2 regions of the Paenibacillus sp. FSL P4-0338 genome follow, and region 1 is predicted to be linked to the other one. Evidence: predicted binding sites of a transcription regulator. Region 1 holds the regulator's gene; the other holds the start of a gene.
The links. The regulator NrdR, encoded in region 1, represses ribonucleotide reductase genes. The targets are predictions, from matches to a motif close to AACACNATATATNGTGTT.
Positions count from the first base shown of each region.

Region 2: nrdI (class Ib ribonucleoside-diphosphate reductase assembly flavoprotein NrdI) is a predicted target of NrdR. The motif match lies at 3,921-3,938, and genes of this name have one in related genera.

Region 1 is NZ_JBBOCG010000001.1:219,182-226,745, forward strand. Features, by position in the region: gene polA (DNA polymerase I) at 1-2,265, shown strand, start outside; gene mutM (DNA-formamidopyrimidine glycosylase) at 2,317-3,159, shown strand; gene MKZ07_RS00900 (manganese efflux pump) at 3,359-4,075, shown strand; gene coaE (dephospho-CoA kinase) at 4,085-4,681, shown strand; gene MKZ07_RS00910 (lytic transglycosylase domain-containing protein) at 4,681-5,244, shown strand; gene MKZ07_RS00915 (alpha/beta-type small acid-soluble spore protein) at 5,353-5,571, opposite strand; gene nrdR (transcriptional regulator NrdR) at 5,737-6,213, shown strand; tRNA gene MKZ07_RS00925 (tRNA-Lys) at 6,409-6,481, opposite strand; tRNA gene MKZ07_RS00930 (tRNA-Ala) at 6,488-6,562, opposite strand; gene MKZ07_RS00935 (recombinase family protein) at 6,684-7,564, shown strand, end outside.
Region 2 is NZ_JBBOCG010000001.1:3,502,753-3,510,316, reverse strand. Features, by position in the region: gene nrdF (class 1b ribonucleoside-diphosphate reductase subunit beta) at 406-1,365, opposite strand; gene nrdE (class 1b ribonucleoside-diphosphate reductase subunit alpha) at 1,402-3,486, opposite strand; gene nrdI (class Ib ribonucleoside-diphosphate reductase assembly flavoprotein NrdI) at 3,473-3,832, opposite strand; gene MKZ07_RS15455 (RNA polymerase sigma factor) at 4,229-4,765, shown strand; gene MKZ07_RS15450 (hypothetical protein) at 4,762-5,952, shown strand; gene MKZ07_RS15445 (LacI family DNA-binding transcriptional regulator) at 6,160-7,185, shown strand.

The DNA.
Region 1 (7,564 bases):
CTGCAATTGGCTTCTGAGCATACCACCATAGCGATGGTGCGTAAGGGAGTTACGGAAGTGGAGCTGTACGGGCCTAAGCAGATCCGGGACAAATATGATCTCACCCCTGAGCAGATCATTGATCTCAAGGGGCTGATGGGCGATGCCAGCGACAATATCCCCGGGGTACCGGGAGTCGGGGAGAAGACAGCGCTTAAGCTGCTCCAGCAGTTCGGATCGGTGGAAGGTGTGCTTGCCGGAACCGGTGAGCTGAAGGGGAAGATGAAGGAGAAGCTGGAAGAGCACGCGGATAGCGCCATCATGAGCAAAAAATTGGCGACGATCTACCGTGAAGTTCCGCTGGAGCATACCTGGGAGGATATGGTGTTCAGCGGTATTGTTGCCGATACGGCGGGCCCTGCCCTGGCGAAGCTGGAGTTCAAGTCCCTGCTGGAGCGCCTGTCGCTGAGCGCCTATTCGCATGAGGCGGACGGCGGTCTGTCCGGCCCCGCAGCGGTGGAAGCGGCAGAGCTTACGATTACCATCGTTGATGAAGCCGGATTAGAGAAGCTGGTTCAGGCACTGCCGGACATCTCCGCCCTGCATGTGGAATCTAACGGGGAGAACCCGCACCGTGCCGAAGTGATCGGCCTCGGGCTGTCTTCGCCGGAGCAGCATTACTTTGTGCCTTTTGCCCTGCTGAAGAGTGAGGCGGCAGCACCCCTGCGTGACTGGCTCGGTGACGAGCAGGCACCGAAGAGCGGGTATGATCTGCACCGTGCCGATCTGGCGCTGCATTGGCAGGGGATTGCTTTTGCCGGAGCCGCTCACGATGTTCAGCTGGCCGCTTACCTGCTGGACCCGACTGAAGCGAGCCAGAATCTGAATGACCTGACCACGAAATACGGCCTGCCCCGCTTGTCGCCGGATGAGGATGTTTTCGGCAAAGGGGCCAAATATAGAATTCCTGAGCTTGCGATTCTCGGTGAGCATGTCGCCCGCAAGAGTGCGACTGTGCTTGGCATTGTGCAGAAGCAGCAGGAAGAGCTGGACAAGACGGACATGACCGGTCTGTTCCAGGACCTGGAGATGCCGCTGTCGCGGATTCTCGCCGATATGGAGAAGCAGGGCATTGCTGTTAACAAGGACGATCTTATCCAGCTCGGCAAGGAATTCGAAGCCCAAATCTCCCGGCTGGTCACTGAGATCTACTCCGCATGCGGAACTGAATTCAATCTTAATTCTCCGAAGCAACTGGGTGAGGTTCTGTTCGTGAAGCTGGGCCTGCCGGTCGTGAAGAAGACGAAGACCGGATATTCGACGGATGCCGAGGTACTGGAGAAGCTTGCGCCTTATCATGACGCCGTGCGCCTGATTCTGCAATACCGTACCCTGGCCAAGCTGCAATCTACGTATGTCGAAGGTTTAATGAAGGAAATTTCGCCGGAGACCGGCAAGGTACACACCTTTTACCGGCAGACGATTGCGGCCACAGGCCGGCTCAGCAGCCAGTTCCCGAACCTGCAGAATATTCCGATCCGGCTCGAAGAGGGCCGCAAGCTCCGTAAGGTATTCGTGCCCTCAGAGCCGGGCTGGTCGATTCTGGCGGCGGATTACTCACAGATCGAGCTGCGTGTGCTGGCGCATATCTCAGGCGATGAGCGGATGAAGGAAGCTTTTGTCGAGGATATGGATATTCATACCAAGACTGCGATGGACGTATTCGGCGTCCCTGCGGAGAGTGTGGACAGTAATATGCGCCGCTCCGCCAAAGCGGTAAACTTCGGAATTGTTTACGGCATCAGCGATTACGGCTTGTCACAGAACCTGAACATTCCGCGTAAGGAAGCGGCCCGGTTCATTGAGCAGTATTTTGAGGTGTTCCAGGGTGTCCGCCGTTACATGGATGATATCGTAGTCGAGGCCCGTAAGCAGGGGTATGTGACTACGCTGCTGGAACGCCGCCGTTACCTGCCGGAGATCAATGCGAAGAACTTCAATCTGCGTTCCTTCGCAGAACGTACGGCGATGAATACGCCGATCCAGGGAACCGCTGCGGATATTATCAAGCTGGCCATGGTTCATATGGATAAGGCACTGCATGAGCGCGGCCTGAAGAGCCGGATGCTGCTCCAGGTACACGATGAGTTAGTGTTCGAGGTGCCGGAGGAGGAGCTGGAGCAGATGAAGCTGCTGCTGCCCGAGGTGATGGCCGGAGCACTGCAGCTGTCTGTTCCGCTGAAGGCAGAGGTAAGTTTTGGGAGCAACTGGTACGAAGCGAAATAGGCTCCCCGCACATGGCAGATATCCGGTATAATGGAGTGGAGGTGAGCCATGATGCCGGAATTGCCGGAAGTCGAAACAGTCAGAAGAACACTTAATGAGTTAATTACAGGCAAGCAGATAGAGCATGTCACCGTCCGGCTGCCGCGGATTATTCAGCGCCCGGATGATATTCAGGCCTTTGCCCATATGCTGGCAGGTCATAGTGTGGTTACAGTTGAACGCAGAGGCAAGTTCCTGCGTTTCGTATTTGACGGGCTGGTGATGGTCTCACATCTTCGGATGGAGGGCCGTTACGGCGTGTACCGTAAGGGCGAGCTGCTGGACAAGCATACGCATGTTATTTTCCATTTCACAGATGGGACGGAGCTGCGTTATACGGATGTGCGCCAATTCGGGACGATGCATCTGTTCCAGCCGGGAGAGGATCTGCAGCTGAAGCCGCTGAACAAGCTGGGGCAGGAGCCGCTGGATGCCGATTTCACGCTGGAACGGTTCAAGGAGATTGTCGCGAAGCGGAGCACCAAGATCAAGCCGCTGCTGCTCAATCAGGAATATATAGTAGGCATCGGCAATATTTATGTAGATGAGTCCCTGCATCGTGCAGGAATCCACCCGGAGGAGACCGCGAAGTCCCTCACCGAGGATCAGCTGGCCAGACTGCACCATGCTATTGTCGCAACACTGACGGAAGCGGTGAATGCCGGAGGCTCCTCCGTGAAGTCGTATGTCAACGGCCAGGGGGAGAGCGGGAGTTACCAGGATCAGCACAAGATCTATGGACGCAAGGATCAGCCGTGTGCTACCTGCGGCACGCTGATTGAGAAGAGCGTGGTCGGCGGACGGGGAACGCATTATTGTCCCAGCTGCCAGCCCGTACCTGTACTGATTCTGTGATTTTTATTTAGAGTCAGCGCTGCGGTTAGAGCCCGTTTACGGGTTAGTTACACTTGAGTTATAACTGCTATGTATAAAGGCAGGCACTTACTGCCCGTCCCGCCCATATAATGTGTGAAGATTGCTGATTATGGCGAAACGGAGCTCCGGCTTGGATGCTTAATCCACCGGCTCCGGTTCTTCACGGGAGGGATTGCGGGTGCTGAGCCCATTGTTGTCTTTGCTGTTGCTTGCGTTTGCGCTTAGTCTGGATGGATTTGGTGTAGGTATTACATATGGACTGCGTAAAATGAAAATCCCCTTGCTCTCCATTATCATTATTTCGCTCTGTTCAGGGGTCGTCATTTATGGTTCTATGCAGGTCGGCGTGCTGCTGGCCAAGGTAGTCTCGCCGAATGCCGCTTCCAGTGTCGGAGCGGTTATTCTCGTCTTAATGGGCTGCTGGTCACTGTTTCAGATGCTGACGCAGAAGGAGCAGGAAGAGACTGCGCCAGCTGCCGCAGAGGATCATTCAGGATTAGAGACCATACTGGAGACGGCTGCTGCCGCACAGAATGCGGAAACGGTGCTGAAGCCGGCTGTATTCTCGCTGGAACTGCGCCATCTGGGCGTGGTGATACAGATTCTCCGCACACCGTCTTCCGCTGATATGGATGCCTCGGGGAGCATCTCCTCCATGGAAGCCATGATTCTGGGGATCGCGTTGTCGCTGGATGCCTTCGGAGCCGGCCTCGGTGCGGCACTGCTCGGATTCAGCCCGTGGTCCACCTCGCTGATGATCGCTGTATTCAGCGGAACCTTTTTGCTAATGGGAATGAAGACGGGACTTAGATTATCCGGCAGCTACTGGATGAAGCATGCGGCTGCGCTGCCCGCGATATTATTAATTGTAATGGGTATAATGAAGTTATTATGAGGTGAGTACATGATTATAGGCTTAACCGGAGGCATAGCTTCGGGAAAAAGCACCGTGTCTGCACTGTTTGTCCGCAAGGGAGCTGCACTGGTGGATGCCGATGTCATCGCCAGAGAGGTGATGCTCCCCGGACATCCGGTGCTGGCGGCAGCGGTGGAGGCTTTTGGAGACCGCATCCTGCTGCCTGACGGTTCGCTGGACCGGGCGGGTCTTGGTGAGATTGTCTTCCGGGACCCGGAGGCGCTCAAGACACTGAATAACCTGACCCATCCGGCAATCCGCAGGGAGATCAAGGACAGAATGTATGCGCTTGAGCAGGAGAATCCGCAGCGGCTGGTCATTGTCGACATTCCGCTGCTCTACGAATCAGAGCTGGATTCCTTGTTTGAGCAGATTATTGTGGTCTATGTTCCGAGAAGGGTGCAGTTAGCCCGCCTCATGGAGCGCAGCGGAATGAAGCTGGAGCAGGCTGAGGACCGGCTGAGGTCGCAGATGGATATTGAACTGAAGCGCAGGAAAGCGGATTATGTGATCGACAATAGCGGTGATCCGGAGTCTGCCGAGCTTCAGGTTGCCCGGCTGTGGGACAGGCTGGGCCTGATATGATAAAGTGGCTGCGCTCCAAAAGAGTCCTGCTGCTGCTGTTCATCGGCTTCACCGCGATCCTGTTTCTAGGCTCCAACTGGATGTCATGGTTTTATCCTATTCATTATAAAGCAGAGATCCGCCAGCACAGCCGGACGTATGAGATGGACCCGTTCCTGGTAGCATCCATTATCCGTGTGGAGACCAATTATAAGACCGGCCGCGAATCCAAAAAAGGCGCGCTGGGACTCATGCAGCTGATGCCGGATACCGCCAAGTGGGCGCTCGAAAAGGCCAAGCTTCCTGAGGTATCGCTGGAACGGCTAAAGGAAGAGCCCTCCTCCAACATTGAACTGGGCACTTGGTATTTGTCTACGCTCTCTAAGCAGTTCGACGGCAACCGTATAGCAGTTATAGCCGCCTATAATGCCGGACCCGGCAAGGTGCAGAGCTGGCTGGATGAAGGGCAGTGGGACGGAACAGAAGCCTCTGTGAAGGACATTCCGTTCGGTGAGACCCGGCATTACGTGCAGCGTGTGATTTATTATTATGATCAATACACCGAGCTCTACAGTGAGTTCTAGGGTGCTTGTTACTTCTGCTGCTATTATGTAAAAAGAAGCATCAAACGGCCGGAGGCCGTTCGATACTTCTTAGGCAAGCTTATGTCGTGTTTAGCAGGTTATTTGTACTTATTTGTACTGACCTGCCAATTGCTGTTCAGCCAGGGTTACAAGACGTTTAGTGATGTAACCACCGATCGAACCGTTTTCGTAAGAAGTTTTATTGCCTTGGTATCCGTCTGGGGAGAGGGTAATACCTAGTTCCTGGGCAACTTCATATTTCAGTTGTTCCAAGGCACCGCGTGAGTTTGGAGCTACCAGGTTATTGGAGTTGTTATTTTGGCTCATTGCTGTTCACCTCCTATCGGTTGGTAACTGTATTATGTGCCGGACATGTCAGATTCATAACAACAAATAAACGGTGTTTTCTGGAAATTAAATAATGCCCGCATAGCCCTTGTGTATCAATGGACCGGGCCTATCCATTCTAATGATGAGGAAGTGAAGAAGCTTATGAAATGCCCTTACTGTGACCACACCAATACCAAAGTCCTGGACTCGCGCCCGGCTAATGAGAATAAGTCCATCCGCCGCAGGCGGGAATGCGAGCTATGCAGCCGCCGTTTCACCACCTTCGAGATGATTGAAGAGACCCCGCTGATTGTGATCAAAAAAGGCGGCAGCCGTGAAGAGTTCAGCCGTGACAAAATCCTCCGCGGCCTGATCCGTGCCTGCGAGAAGCGTCCGGTCCCTGTAGAGCGCCTGGAGGTCATCGTATCCGAGGTGGAGAAAAGCCTGCGCGGCATCGCCCTCGCCGAGATCGAGAGCCGCCAGATCGGCGAGCTGGTCATGGAGCAGCTCTACCCTGTCGACGAGGTAGCGTACGTCCGCTTCGCGTCCGTGTATCGCCAGTTCAAGGACATTAACATGTTCATGAAGGAACTGAAAGGACTGCTGTCCAAGAACACGGAGGAGCTGGACGGGCTGTAAGCGGTTTAGGGAGGGTAAGCCCTCATTGGGGGGGGCTGGCTCTGGGGTTTACGGGACAGCCGCACAATGTACAAGGTACTTATTGGTGAATAAACCGATGGGTGCCTTTTTGTTGAATTGCTTATGAACGTATAGGATTAAGGGGCTTTAATTTGAACAAAAAAAAGACCCTGGTCAGGGTCTTTAAAAATGTGATGGACTCTCAGGGGCTCGAACCCTGGACAAATAGATTAAGAGTCTACTGCTCTACCAACTGAGCTAAGAGTCCATAGAATGGTGGAGAATAGGGGATTCGAACCCCTGACCTCTTCGCTGCCAGCGAAGCGTTCTCCCACTGAACTAATTCCCCATTCGTTTTTCTCACAAGAAATAATATATCATAAATATAATTCTCAGTCAACATTATTTACAAAAAGAATAATAAGGATTAAAATATGGTAGTACATATGACTGATGGGAGGGCTTTCGGTATGGGGGATAAGAGACGGGTCGCAGCATTTTATAGAGTATCAACAAAGGGGCAGCTTGAAGGAAATGATATTCCTATGCAACGTAGGGCTTGTCAAGAGTTTATTAATAGTAAGGGTTGGGTGTTGGTAAAAGAGTATACGGAGAAAGGCGTTTCTGGATATAAGACAGCGAATGAGGACAGAGATGAAATTCAACGTGCTAGATATGATGCGGAAAATAGTCACTTTGATGTATTGCTTTGTTTCATGTTCGACAGATTAGGAAGAAGGACATATGAAACTCCTCTGTTATTAAAATGGTTCAACTCAATGGGAATTGAAGTCTGGTCAGTAAAAGAAGGTCAACAAGAATTTACAGACGAAGGGCATGACATTACAAACTTCCTTAGATTCTGGCAATCGAATAACGAATCTCAAAAAACTTCGATGCGCGTTGATGAAAAACATACACAAATGGCCGAAGATGGTGTATTTAGAGGTGGCACTGCACCATTCGGATACCGGTTAACACCTTCAGGAATTAAAAATAAGAAAGGCAAAGAGCTGATGAAGCTGGAAATAAATAAAGAACAAGCTACTATCGTCAAACAGATGTTCAATATGGTGATAAAAGAGGGTTTTGGAAGTAATCGAATTGCTAAGTTTCTTAATGAAAATACAATCCCCACTTCTACCGGAGGTAAATGGAACACTGCTGCTGTGAACTTTATTCTTAGAAATCCTGTGTATAAAGGGTATCCGGCCTATGGGAAAAGAAAATCGGTTGAAGGGATTTTTGAGACTAAAGGTAAAGCAGAATGGACGATGCCCGAAAAACAACAACTTCAATTAGTAATTATCGATAAAGAAGATTTTGATAATATTCAATTGCTAAGAAGTTC
Region 2 (7,564 bases), 3.3 Mb from region 1:
GAGAATGAGACACTGGTTCGTTAAGAGCCGGTAATGGTCATATTCACAATAATAATTCTGACACTGTACTAGCTTGGATGCATCTAACAGAAAAAGCCCCGGCAGCTTGTCCAAGCTGCCGGGGCTTTACTCTACTATACAACAACCTAACATAAGTTGAATCAAAGAAAATAACGAAAAGCAAAAAGGATCAGAGGGGAATTTTGGAACTGTAAGAGCGGTAGCGTCCGCCTGAAAGCTTTCCGTACGTAGGAAAGCTCGCTATCTACAGCATATGCTAGGTTTGGATTTCTACCGCGAACGGCGGTCTAATCAAGGAAATTTGTATACAACAGCGGCCGGAAGTCCAAATATTCTCCGTAGTGACGACTGAGATGTGAGCCGGATTTTTAAATTCAGCTTATCTTAAAACTGGAAGTCCTCATCCCGCAAAGGCTCCACATTCATAGCCCGCACATAACCGTTCCCCTTCTTCGAGAAGAAGTCATGCTGCTTCGTGTGGGTCATGATCCCGTTCTGCACGATCGGGTTAATCTCTTCCTCATCGAACAGCGGGTCATGGCCAAGGTTCATCATGGCCTTGTTAGCGTTGTAGCGCAGGAAGGTCTTCACTTCCTCTACCAGACCTATCGGCGCGTAGATCTGCTCGGTGTATTGCTCCTCGTTCGCGTGGAGCAGACGCAGCAGGCCGACCAGGGTCTGGTAGACATCGCTCTGGTCTTCTTCGGATAGCTCCTCGAAAATCTCCTGGGCCAGCACGCCGACATAGACGCCGTGGATGCTCTCATCGCGCAGGATCAGGTCGATGATCTCGCCGCTGCTGGTCATTTTGCCCTGTCCGGCCAGATAGAGCGGGTAGAAGAAGCCGCTATAGAACAGGTAGCTCTCCAGTAGGACCGAGGCGGACATCGCCAGATAGAGGTCTTTCTTGGTCTCAATCTTTTGATAATACTCCGAGATCGTCTGGGCCTTGAACTGCAGGAACGTATTGTCCTCCACCCAGCGGAAAATCCCGTCAATCTCCTCAGTCGAAGCCAGTGTGGTGAAAATGCTGCTGTACGACTTCGCATGAATCTGCTCCATCATCCCCATGAAGCCAAGGACCGCCTTGCGCTGCAAGCCGTCCACATGCTCCATAATTTGCGGCATGCCTACGCCGCCCTGAATCGTATCGAGCAGGGTCAATCCGCCCAGCACCTTCATATAAGAGTCCTTCTCGATCTCGCTTAGCGTGAGCCAGGACATTTTGTCATCGGATAGTGGTATTTCATCATCGGTCCAGAACTGCATAATATTCTGGTTCCAGAACATCAGCGAGAAATCGTCGTCGGGACGGTTCCAGTTCACGGCTTGAATTGCGCTCATAATCGTATATTCTCCCTTTCTGTACCTGTGCCCCTCTTAGATGGAGCAGGCCAGGCATTCCTCGACAGACAATTTGTTGGTCCGGGTGTAGTACAGGGATTTCAGCCCTTTGTGCGCCGCATACAGGTAAGAACGGGCCAGCTCACGGGTGGTGACATCACTGTTCACATGCAGGACTGTTGAGATACCCTGGTCGATATGAGGCTGAATCTCCGCAATCAGATCAATCACCTTGAACTGGTCCATCTGGTAGGCGGATTTATAATAGAACACATTGTCCGGACGCAGGTAAGGCATCGGATAGTAGGTAGTCGAGTTGGCATAAGTGCGGGTCTCGATCTGCTCCACGATCGGCATAACGCTGGAGGTAGCATTCTGGATGTACGAGATGCTCGCAGTCGGCGCAATCGCCAGACGGTAGGCATGGTACAGGCCGTGCTTCATCACCTTGTCACGCAGCTCTTTCCAATCCTCTGTAGTAGGAATGGTGATGCCCTCGAACAGCTCCTGCGCTTTTGCCGTAACCGGACGGTAGTCTGTAGTCAGATAACGGTCGAAATACACGCCGCTGGCGTAGTCAGACTGCTCGAAGCCATAGAACGTTTCGCCTGTCTCGGCGGCAATCTCCATACTTTTCTCAATCGAATGATAGTTCATCGTCATGAAGAAGGTGCGTGCGAAATCACGGGCCTGCTCACTCTCATAAGCCACTTTATTCTTGGCAAAATAACCATGCAGGTTCATTACGCCCAGACCCACGGAGTGCATTTCCTTGTTCGCCTTAGCCACGCCTGGAGCATTGGAGACAGTTGTCATATCGCTGACAGCCGTCAGTGCCAGCATGCCCTCATGTACGGATTCACGGATCTTACCGTGCTCCATCACGTTCACGATGTTGAGGGAAGCCAGGTTGCAGCTGATATCGCGGCGGATCTCGTCCTGCTGTCCGTAATCGTTAATCTCTGAAGTCTCCTGCAATTGGAAAATCTCCGTGCACAGGTTAGACATCTTAATCTGACCCACATTCCGCAGGGCGTGAGCAGCGTTGGCATTGCTCTTGTTCATAATATAGGGATAGCCCGATTCAAGCTGGATCATGGCGATCTTGGTCAGCATGTCGCGTGCGCTCATGGCGATTTTTTTCTTCACGCGCGGATCAGCGAGCAGGGTGTCATACATGACGTCCAGATCCATGTCATCCAGGTGCGTACCATACGCCTGATAGACTGTGTAAGGAGCGAACACATGCAGCGGCTGATTATCCTGCGCCAGCTTGTAGAAGCGGTTAGGCACGATCAGGCCAATAGACAACGTCTTCAGGCGTGTCCGTTCGTCGGCGTTAATCTTTTTGCTATCCAGGAACTCCAGTACATCCCAGCCAAAAATATTATAATAAGCCGCACCCGAACCCTTACGCTGGCCCATCTGGTCTGCATAGGAGAAGCCGTCTTCCATGAGCTTCAGGACAGGCATGATGCCTTTGGCCGCATCCTCGACACCCTTAATGGTCTCGCCGCGCGAGCGCAGCTTGGACAGATTGACGGCAACGCCGCCCCCGATTTTTGACAGCTGCATGCAGGTGTTCAGCACATAGTTGATCGAATTGAGTGAGTCATCCATTTCCAGCAGGAAGCAGGAGACCATCTCGCCGCGGCGGCTTTTACCGGCATTGAGGAAGGTTGGTGTCGCCGGCTGCAGGCGCTGTTCCATCATCGAGCGGGCCAGTGTGCGGGCAGTCTCTACGTTGCCCCGTCCCAGATGCAGAGCCACTACGGCTACGCGGTCCGGATAATGCTCCAGGTACTGCTTACGGTCATTGGTTTTGACGGCATAGTCGGTATAGAACTTGGAAGCCGCCATATAAGAAGGGAAGCGGAAATTATATTCATGGGCGATCCGGTAGACATCCTCCATCTCAGCAGCGGAGTAGCGGTCGTACAGGTCCTCGTAGTAGTCATTGGCAATCATATAATCAATCTTGGCCTTGGTATCCGTGAAGGTCAGGCTGCGCCGCTCCACTTCCTGCATGAACTCGGCTACTGCCTCCTGGTCCTTATCCAATTGGAAAAAGCCGCTTTCGTCTCTCTTCATCAACATGTTGTTCAATTCAATATGCCGCAACCCGGTCCACCTCCTGTTTTATGCGCTGTACGTCCCCGAAGGTTCCCGACAATTCAAACTTGCCGACCACCGGTACGTTGTAACGCTGTGCAATCAGATCTGCGCTATGCGCGTATAGCTCACCCCAGTTTTTGTTGCCGCTCGCGGCAATACCCTTGAGTCTGGAATGGTTATGCTCAAGGAACGTAGCCACCTTCGCTGGAATCTGTCCAAATCCGGTGGTGTATGTAACAAGCACATAAGGCTCGTCGATCGTCATATGCTCTTCGATTTGAACCGCCGGAAGCTTCAATTTATTAATGAATCTTCTAACGTTGCCGGTCTTGGAATCGTAAGCAATCAACATGGCTCCTAACCTCCTATAACATGTAGCCCATTTTACTTGACAAATGAACAATAGCGGTTTTACTAGATTTATGGGCTTAGCTCTTATATACACTATATTTAGTAATGCTTAATCATTTTATATACCATATATTGAAAAGTCAAGCGGTGAACAAGCTCTCACAGCCGCCCCAAATGCCTCTCTAAATCGCCAATCCCACGCCCCGCCTGCATTCTATTCTCTTATAATTAATTAGTATTTTTTTTAAGCAATTTGCGGGGCTGGGGAATGGTCCAGATGGGGCATTTGGAGAAGGGGAAGGCTCGGTGAATTTTGGTAGCGTTTTAATTAAAAATATACATAAACAGGGAACCGTTTTTGTCCGCAGGAGTCTTATTAGGGGAGAGGGGAGAGAACATGCAGAGTAAAGAACTAACGTATAGCATGACCTGTGCCTCATCGGTATCGCTGCGCGAGATGATGGAGACTTATGGACCGGATGTATGGAATTATGCTTTTTTCTTAACCCGCAGCCGGGAGCAGGCGAACGATATCAGCCAGGAGGTATTCCTCAAGGCCTACAAGAACATGAGCAAGTACCGGGGACAGTCCACTCTGAAAACCTGGCTGCTCACCATTACCCGCAACACCGCGTTCAGCTTACGGCGCAATAGCTTCTGGCGGAGGTTCACTCCGCTGGGCAACCATCAGGATAAGGGAGGCACTTTGTCCGCAGAGCAAGAGGCTATCGGCAATCAGTACGCGAACCGCATCTGGGAGATCATTATGGAGCTGCCGGACAAATACCGGGAGGTGCTGGTGCTGGACATTCAGCAGGATCTGTCGGTCGCTGAGCTGTCCGCGCTGCTTGGAATTGCGCAGGGGACCGTCAAATCCAGACTCGGACGGGCCAGAATGAAAGTGAGAGCAGCGATGAAGGAGGAAGACCTGTGAAGACAAGACAAGAGCATGAGCAAGTGAAGGTGATGAGCGGGGAGAAGGACTGGTATAAGCAAGCCGGGCGGAACCCGCTTGCAGAACCGGGATTCACGCCACAGCTTATGGCGCAGATTGAAGAGGCTGCCCATGAATCCTCCAATCGTACAAGCCGCCGCCGCTTCAGCCGTATGGCCGCCTTCGGCGGACTGGCGGCCATCCTGCTGCTTGGCGCGCTGGTCTGGCCGTTTAGCCCAGGGGCCGGGCTTGATCCGGCAGGAAGGCTGGCAGCGGTCTTTAAGCCTGGATCGGGAGCGGCTGTGTTTACGCCGTCGGCGTCTCCTTCGACTACGCAGAACGCAGCTTCATCAGCATCGCCGCAAGGACTGGGCCTATACGAGATATCGGCAGAGTTTGAATTAGGCGGTCTTAAGTACTATATGCCTCTTCCACTAGACCGCAATAAGGCTGCTGCGATGGCTGTTGAGACTTCTGCTGGAATTGTCTGGTCGCCTCCGCCGCCGGTGGTTGACTATCTTAAGCCTAAATACACACATAATACAGAGCCGTATACTCTTTATCTGACTCCAAAAGGACATGCAGAGCTATCTAAGGATTCAGCACAGCGGTTGTATGTCTTTCCTTTATACGCTGGAGGCGCACAGTCATATTTGTCACTGGGAGGTTTATTTGGAGCAGGAGATTATCTTTTATTTTCCAGCGGCAGCTTTACTATTGGAGAGAATGCGAAAAGGTCAGGGTCCAAGCTGTATGTGATGGATGTCAGACAGGCAGGAGCGGGTAAGATTCCTGTTCCCCGAGAGCTACTAATCTCAGATGAAGTGTATGAAGTCTATAAATCATTTATGGCTGTTAATCCCGAAAAAGCAGAGTTTTTGGTTGTATATTATACGGATGATGGAAGAGGCGGTTATACACAGCATAATAAGCTGTATGATATTGCAACTGGCAGTGCTCAGGTACTTTCGGCTGAAATCACTACAGAAAATGTAGAGAGACCCTCCAAGCTCCATTATGGAGAGCTTACCCTTGATTCTAAAGATCATGTGACCATTGTCCATTACGAAGTTAACGGAGAGAAGCGGAGTACAGAGGTTGACATGAAGACGGGCGAACAGTGGTTCTACGACTGGTGGTATGAGGAATACGGTGAGAAAATTGATGCCTCCTCAATAGAAAAATGATCATTTGCCTGTTATCTATGTCCCTTGCGGACTGCAAGGCCCTTATTGTAGTGCGAATGCGTCTTAACCGGGTGAGTTATTTCGTATTTTCAATCTAATCATATAGATAATTTACTAAAAAAAAGCTATACTTTTTGATAATCTCTCTAAGTAAACTTGGTTTGTGTTTACTTCTGGAGTTCGATATCGAAGAGTGGAGCGGGATCAATGAAGAAGCTGACTATTGAGGATGTGGCCCAGAAAGCGGGCGTATCGAAAAGCACAGTCTCGCAATTTTTGAATAAACGGTTCAAGTATATGAGTGAGGCGACCAAAAACCGCATTGCCGAGGTCATCGATGAGCTGAACTACCAGCCCAACGGGCTTGCCCGCAGCCTCAAGCAGAACCGCACGCATATGGTTGGTATAATTGTGGCCAATATAGATTATTCGCTGTCCATTCAGTGCATCCGGGCCATTGAGAATGAGCTGCAGCGCCACGGCATCCAGGTGATTATCTGCAACTCTGATGAGAATGCAGACAAGGAGAATACCTATGTGGAGACGCTGGTCGCCCGTCAGGTGGATGGCCTGATTATTTTCCCGGCGGGAGATCAGCCTGCGCCTTACACCCGACTAATTGAAGCGGAATATCCCCTGGTCTTCATGGATCGGCTGGTTGACGGCATTACGACCCAGAGCCTGCTGCTGGATAATGAAATGGCGGTGAAGACCGCCATCCGGGAGCTGACCGGCCACGGCCATGAAGCGATTGCTATCCTATCCCTGCCGCTTGGCGTACATGCGATTACCCCGCGTAAAGAGCGAATGAGCGGTTACAAAAAAGCGATGGAGGAAGCAGGTCTGCCGCTGCAGGGTTCGTATATGCGCAGTGTGTCGCGCGAAGATATCGCTTCCGCACTGGACGAACTGCTGCAGTTGCCCCAGCCGCCGACAGCGCTGCTTGCCGCCAATGATCTGGTGCTGGGCGAGATTCTTAAATATGCGAACCGCAACGCCATCTCCATCCCCGGCCAATTGTCAGTGATCGGCATTGACGATGCGGAATTCGCCCGAATCTATAATCCTGATATTACAACGATCCGCCAGCCCGCCTACGAGATGGGAATGCAGGCAGCGAAGATTATGCTCTCATTGATCAACGATAAGGATAGCGCGATACCTATCACCTACAGATTCCCGCCTTCCTTGCAGCAGGGCGATTCAGTGCAGCCTCCGGCTAAGCTGGAATAGCAACTGCATTTAGTACAATGGAATGCTGTAAAAAAGGCTTCGAAATAGAATCTATTGTATTCGGTACAATTGAATGTTGAACAAAGGCTATTTTTCACCCACAACACAACATTCCACTGTATGAAATACAATCAGCTACTCAAATGTAAGAGCAGAAGTTGGTAACAGGTGCAAGATGGAGGCTTAATTGCAATCCGTACAACTAAATCGCCGCATGTGCCGCCGAATCTCTGTTTAGCTGTATTTCGTGCAATTAAAATGCCTCTGAACCTGGATTTTCGCCCATCCGGGCAAATGTAGTTGTACAGACTACAGTTAAAAGAGAAAAGCCTTCCATTTCCCTGTTTTTAGTTGCACAAACTACACTTATCTCTGATGG